2 regions of the Streptomyces sp. NPDC021212 genome follow, and region 1 is predicted to be linked to the other one. Evidence: predicted binding sites of a transcription regulator. Region 1 holds the regulator's gene; the other holds the start of a gene.
The links. The regulator HrcA, encoded in region 1, represses chaperone genes, less so after heat shock. The targets are predictions, from matches to a motif close to TTNGCACTCNGNNNNNCNGAGTGCNAA.
Positions count from the first base shown of each region.

Region 2: ACH4SI_RS37980 (FmdB family zinc ribbon protein) is a predicted target of HrcA. The motif match lies at 2,043-2,069, and genes of this name have one in related genera.

Region 1 covers NZ_JBIRPZ010000010.1:109,071-112,474, reverse strand. Annotated here, with positions in the region: gene ACH4SI_RS26460 (MBL fold metallo-hydrolase) at 1-531, opposite strand, end outside; gene hrcA (heat-inducible transcriptional repressor HrcA) at 708-1,724, shown strand; gene dnaJ (molecular chaperone DnaJ) at 1,725-2,858, shown strand; gene ACH4SI_RS26445 (nitronate monooxygenase) at 2,933-3,404, shown strand, end outside.
Region 2 covers NZ_JBIRPZ010000020.1:130,044-133,447, forward strand. Annotated here, with positions in the region: gene ACH4SI_RS37970 (RcpC/CpaB family pilus assembly protein) at 1-470, opposite strand, end outside; gene ACH4SI_RS37975 (S-methyl-5'-thioadenosine phosphorylase) at 702-1,550, opposite strand; gene ACH4SI_RS37980 (FmdB family zinc ribbon protein) at 1,649-2,032, opposite strand; gene ACH4SI_RS37985 (potassium/proton antiporter) at 2,155-3,404, opposite strand, start outside.

The DNA of each region.
Region 1 (3,404 bases):
GAGATCGCCGCAGAAGACCACCTCCGGCCGCCCCGGCACCAGAACGGCCAGGTCATGGGCGGTGTGCCCGGGGCCCACATTCGCCAGCAGCACCGACCGCCCGCCCAGGTCGAGGGTGATCTCCCCGGAGACCGCGTGATGCGGCGGTACGAGGTGATCGACGGCCTCGGCGGCGGCACCCGGGGCCACCCCGTGCCGTACCGCGTCCTCGCGCAGCGCGTCCCGGTCGCGGCGCAGCAGGCCGTCCATACCGGTGGCCCCGTACGCCTCGCAGCCCGCGAAGGCGGCCGTGCCCAGGACATGGTCGAAGTGCGGATGGGTGAGCGCGATCCGCGTCGGCCGGCGGCCGGTCAGCCGGGTGATCTCGGCCCGCAGCGCCGCGCCCTCGCGCAGCGTCGAGCCGGTGTCCACCACGAGGACGTCCGTACGGCCGACGATCACGCCGACCGTGCAGTCCCAGTCCGGCAGCCGGCGGCGGGCGACATCGGGCGCGAGCTCTTCCCACCCTGCCTCTTCCCAACACGTCTTCATACCGAGACGCTAGCTCCCATAGCGATAGCGTGACGTGTGGCCGGTGCGCCGGCGGGGGGCGGCTCTTGCCGTGGCCACCGCACCCCGCCGTACACTGGCTGAGGGGTTCTGGCACTCGTGACCATTGAGTGCCAGACGGACGACCTGATGACACGGCTGGACTGGAGGTGCGCGGGGTGCTCAGCGAACGCAGACTCGAAGTTCTGCGTGCCATTGTCCAGGACTATGTGGGCACCGAGGAGCCGGTCGGTTCCAAGGCGCTCACGGAGCGGCACCGGCTGGGAGTCTCCCCGGCCACGGTGCGCAACGACATGGCCGCGCTGGAGGACGAGGGCTTCATCGCCCAGCCGCACACCAGCGCCGGGCGCATCCCCACGGACAAGGGCTACCGGCTTTTCGTGGACAGGCTGGCCGGAGTGAAGCCGCTGTCCGCTCCGGAGCGGCGCGCCATTCAGAACTTCCTGGACAGCGCCGTCGATCTCGACGACGTGGTGGGGCGCACCGTCCGGCTGCTGGCGCAGCTGACCCGGCAGGTCGCGGTGGTGCAGTACCCGTCGCTGACCCGTTCGACGGTGCGGCACGTGGAACTGCTGCCGCTGGCCACTGCCCGGGTGATGCTGGTGCTGATCACCGACACCGGGCGGGTCGAGCAGCGCGTGGTGGACTGCCCGGCTCCGGTCAGTGACGACTCGCTGGCGGATCTGCGGGCCCGGCTCAACAGCCGGGTCGTGGGGCGGCGGTTCGCGGATGTGCCGCAATTGGTGCAGGATCTTCCGGAGTCCTTCGAACAGGAGGACCGGGGGACGGTCTCGACCGTGCTGGCGACATTGCTCGAAACGCTTGTCGAGGAGACCGAAGAGCGGCTGATGATCGGCGGCACCGCGAACCTCACGCGTTTCGTGCATGATTTCCCCCTGACGATCCGGCCCGTGCTGGAGGCACTTGAGGAGCAGGTCGTCCTCCTCAAGCTGCTCGGCGAGGCCAAAGACTCGGGTATGACCGTGCGCATCGGGCATGAGAATGCTCACGAGGGGCTGAATTCCACCTCGGTCGTCGCGGTCGGCTACGGTTCGGGCGACGAAGCCGTCGCCAAACTCGGCGTGGTCGGACCGACCCGCATGGACTACCCCGGAACGATGGGAGCGGTACGCGCAGTGGCACGTTACGTCGGACAGATCCTGGCGGAGTCGTAAGTGGCGACGGACTACTACGCAGTCCTGGGCGTGCAGCGCGATGCCTCGCAGGACGAGATCAAGAAGGCATTCCGCCGGCTCGCACGCGAGCTGCACCCGGACGTGAACCCGGATCCGAAGACCCAGGAGCGGTTCAAGGAGATCAACGCCGCTTACGAGGTCTTGTCGGACCCGCAGAAGAAGCAGGTCTACGACCTGGGCGGGGACCCGTCGGGTTCGGCCGCGGGCGGCGGCGCCGGTGGGTTCGGCGCGGGCTTCGGCAACTTCTCCGACATCATGGACGCCTTCTTCGGCACCGCCTCGCAGCGCGGCCCGCGGTCCCGGACCCGGCGCGGCCAGGACGCCATGATCCGCCTCGACGTGGAGCTGAACGAGGCAGCGTTCGGCACCACCAAGGACATCCAGGTCGACACCGCGGTGGTGTGCACCACCTGCAGCGGTGAGGGCGCGGCGCCGGGCACCTCGGCGCAGACGTGCGACATGTGCCGCGGCCGCGGTGAGGTCTCGCAGGTGACGCGGTCCTTCCTCGGCCAGGTCATGACGTCGCGGCCGTGCCCGCAGTGCCAGGGCTTCGGCACCGTGGTGCCGACCCCGTGCCCGGAGTGCGCGGGCGACGGGCGGATCCGCTCGCGGCGCACGCTGACCGTGAAGATCCCGGCCGGTGTGGACAACGGCACCCGGATCCAGCTCGCGGGCGAGGGCGAGGTCGGCCCGGGCGGCGGCCCGGCGGGCGACCTGTACGTGGAGATCCACGAGGTGCCGCACCCCGTCTTCCAGCGGCGCGGCGACGACATGCACTGCACGGTGACGATCCCGATGACCGCGGCGGCCCTCGGCACCAAGGTGCCGCTGGAGACGCTGGACGGCCTGGAGGAGATCGACATCCGGCCCGGCACCCAGTCCGGCCAGTCGGTCCCGCTGCACCAGCGCGGCGTCACCCATCTGCGCGGCGGCGGCCGTGGCGATCTCATCGTGCACGTCGAGGTGACGACCCCGACCAAGCTCGACCCGGAGCAGGAGGAGCTGCTGCGGCGGCTGTCCAAGCTGCGCGGCGAGGAGCGGCCGACAGGGGAATTCAAGCCCGGGCAGCAGGGGCTGTTCTCGCGCCTGAAGGACGCGTTCAACGGGCGGTAGGCGTCGCGGTGAACACCTTCGGTGGGCGCTGATCCGGTGACGGATCGCCGCGGGGGGCATGGCACGATGTGCCCATGTCCTCCGCGCTGACCGATCTCGCCCGCTACCCGATCGTGCAGGCTCCGATGGCGGGCGGGGCCTCCTGCCCGCAGCTCGCCGCCGCCGTCTGCGAGGCCGGGGGCCTCGGCTTCCTCGCCGCCGGTTACAAGACGCCGGAGGCGATGTACGAGGAGATCAAGCAGCTGCGCGGGCTGACCGGCCGCCCCTTCGGCGTCAACCTGTTCATGCCGCAGGCGCCCGGCGACCCGGCCGCCGTCGCGGTCTACGCCGACCGCATCGCGGGTGAGGCGTCCCGCTACCAGACCACGCTCGGGGACCCGGACGCCGGCGCCGACGACGCGTACGACGCCAAGCTGGCGGTCCTGCTGAACGACCCGGTCCCGGTGGTCTCGTTCACCTTCGGCTGTCCCACCCGCGCCGTGCTGGACGCGTTCGCCCGGGTGGGCACCCGGACCGTCGTCACCGTGACCACGCCGGTGGAGGCGG
Region 2 (3,404 bases), on a different contig from region 1:
GAGGCCACCCGGACCCCGTGCGCGACCACCCGCGCCGGGCCACCCGACCCTCGGCGCCGCACGCCGTCGGGTGCGGGCGTGGCCAGCACGTCCACCCGGTCGCCGGGGTGCAGCAGCCGCACCGCCGCGGCGTCGGCGATCCGGACCGGCGCGGACACCATGGCGGTGCGCGGCGGCCCGGACCGGCCGCCGGCCGCGGTGGCGGGGGAGGACTCCGGGCGCGCGGGCCCCTGACCGGACGGTGCCGCCGCCGCGAGCGCCGCGGCCGTCAGCGCCAGCCCGGCCGCCATCGAGCGCCGCCGTCGCCGCACGGACCGCCGCAGCCGGTATCTGCCATCGCGCGCCACCCGCACCGGACCGAAGCGCGGCACCGCGCGGACCGGGGGAGTGGCGCGGGCCTGCGGAGAAGGCGCGGGGGAGGCGGGAAGCGGGAACGCGGGGGACGGGGATGCGGGAAACGGATGGGACATGGCACAACACCGCCTGCCGTGAGGAGCCGGGAGCTTCTGGCCCCTCACCATGCCCGGCCCCGCCCGATCCCGCTGGGGCCTGTGGACGGCCGTCGCCTTGTGGACAACTCGGTCCCCCACACGAGGCGCACCTGCACCAGCGCCGCCCGCACCAGCGCCGCCCGCACCAGCGGCTCGCCGCCCGCACCAGCGGCCCGGCCGCCCGCACCGGCGGCCCCGCCGGCGCACCCGCTACGGCAGCTCCAGCCCCAGATCCCAGCCGTCGTGCCCGTGCGCGCACAGGCAGTCCCGGTCGGCGTTGTCGGGAAGGCCGCTCACTGCGTCGAAGAGCACCTCGCGCAGCCGCCCGACGTTCTCGCCGAACACCTTCAGCACCTCGGCGTGCGAGACGCCCTCACCCGTCTCCACCCCCGCGTCCAGATCGGTGACCAGCGTCAACGACGTGTAGCACAGCTCCAGTTCACGAGCGAGCACCGCTTCCGGATGTCCCGTCATCCCGACCACCGACCAGCCCTGCGCGGCATGCCAGCGCGATTCCGCCCGAGTGGAGAAACGCGGCCCTTCGATCACGCACATCGTTCCGCCGTCGACCGGTTCCCAGTCGCGTCCGCGCGCCGCCGTCACCGCGGCCTGCCGTCCCACCGGGCAGTACGGGTCGGCGAAGGTGGTGTGCACCACGTTCGGCACCCGCCCGTCCGGGAGCGGCTCACCGTCGAAGTAGGTCTGCGTACGTCCCTTGGTGCGGTCCACCAGCTGGTCCGGCACGAGCAGCGTCCCCGGTCCGTACTCCGGCCGCAGGCCGCCCACCGCGCAGGGCCCGAACACCTGGCGCACCCCGACCGCGCGCAGGGCCCACAGGTTGGCGCGGTAGTTGATCCGGTGCGGCGGCAGATGATGCGTGCGGCCGTGCCGGGGCAGGAAGGCGACCCGCCGTCCCGCGATGTCGCCGAGGAAGAGCGAATCACTCGGAGGGCCATAGGGGGTCTCCACGGTGATCTCGGTCACATCGTCGAGGAAGGCGTAGAACCCCGACCCCCCGATGACCCCTATGTCTGCTTGGGTGCTGCTCGTCTCGGCCATGCGATCACCCTAGCCAGCCGTGGCCGAGGGCGCCCGGACGCACCGCGCCCCCGCGGCTTCCCGGGAAGGGAGGCGGCGGGGGCGCGGCGCGTGCGATGTCAGGCGGCCGAGCTGGTGCTGCTCGACGACGTGCTCGACGAAGAAGACGAGGACGCCGACGACGAAGAAGACGACGACCCCGAGGACGTGTCCGAGGAGGAGGATGAAGACGACGAGGTCTTCTCCGACGACGAGGACGAATCCGACGACGAACCGCTGTCACTCTTCGCCGTGGACTTCGAGCCGCCGCTCGAGCTGCTGGACGACGAGCGGCTGTCGTTCCGGTAGAAGCCGGAGCCCTTGAAGACGATGCCGACGGCGGAGAACACCTTCTTCAGGCGTCCCTGGCACTGGGGGCATTCGGTCAGCGCGTCGTCGGTGAACTTCTGCACCGCCTCGAGGCCCTCGCCGCACTCGGTGCACTGGTACTGATAGGTCGGCACGTACTTCCTCCTGGCACTCTCACTCGTTGAGTGCTAACGACGCTCCATAGTGCAGTATTCCGGCCCGCCAGTCCACTGCGGTACGGCACACGGTGACCTACGCCACCTCGTCAGCCGAACCATCAGCCACCGCCGGTGCCCAGCCAGCCCGCCAGCTTGCCGCCCCGGCCGACCGCCCGCAGCCGCTGTTCGGCCGCGTCCCGCACCGGGTCGGTGGCCACCACCAGGAGTTCGTCGCCGCGCCGCAGCACGGTCGAGGGCAGGGGGACGAAGCTGGAGCCGCCCCGGACGACGAGGGTGACCGCGGCCCCGGGCGGCAGCCGGAGCTCGGCGACCTCCACCCCGTGCATCCGGGAGTCCTTGGGGATCGACACCGACAGCAGATGGCCGCGCAGCCGCTCCAGTGGCGCCGATTCGATGCCCAGGTCCGCGGTGCCCTCCGTTTCCTCCAGGCGCAGCCGGGTGGCGAGCCACGGCAGCGTCGGGCCCTGGACCAGGGTGTAGATGATCACCAGGACGAAGACGATGTTGAAGAGCCGACGGCTGTCGGGCACGTCGCCGACCATGGGGATGGTCGCGAGCACGATGGGCACGGCGCCGCGCAGCCCGGCCCAGGACAGCAGGGCCTTCTCCCGCCATGCCACCCGGAACGGCGCCGTGCTCAACAGCACCGACACGGGCCGGGCGACCACGGTCAGCACCAGGCCGACGGCGACGGCCGGCCAGACGTCGTCGGCCAGTTCGTGCGGCGTCACCAGCAGTCCGAGCAGGACGAACATGCCGATCTGGGCGATCCAGCCGAGCCCCTCGGCGAAACCGCGGGTGGCCGGCCAGTGGGGCAGCTTCGCGTTGCCCATCACGAGCGAGGCGAGGTAGACGGCGAGGAAGCCGGAGCCGTGTGCCAGCGCGCCGCCCGCGTACGCGACGACCGCGATGGCCATCACCGCGATCGGGTACAGGCCTGAGGCGGGCAGGGCCACCCGGCGCAGGCCGTACGAGCCGAGCCAGCCGATCGCGAGACCGATGGCGGCGCCGATCGCCAGCTCCAGGGTGATCTCGCCGAGCATGACGTACCAGGGGTCTATCGGGCCCTGGCTGGAGAAGGCGACGACCAGGATCACCACCGGGGCGTCGTTGAAGCCCGACTCGGCCTCCAGGGTGCCGGTGAGCCGCTTGGGCAGCGGCACCTTGCGCAGCACGGAGAAGACCGCCGCCGCGTCCGTGGACGACACCACCGCGCCGATGATCAGCGCTTGCCGCCAGTCCAGCCCCACCACATGGTGCGCCGCCGCCGCGGTGACCCCCACGCTCGCCGCGACGCCCACGGTCGACAGCACGGCGGCCGTCGGCAGCGCGGGTTTGATTTCTCGCC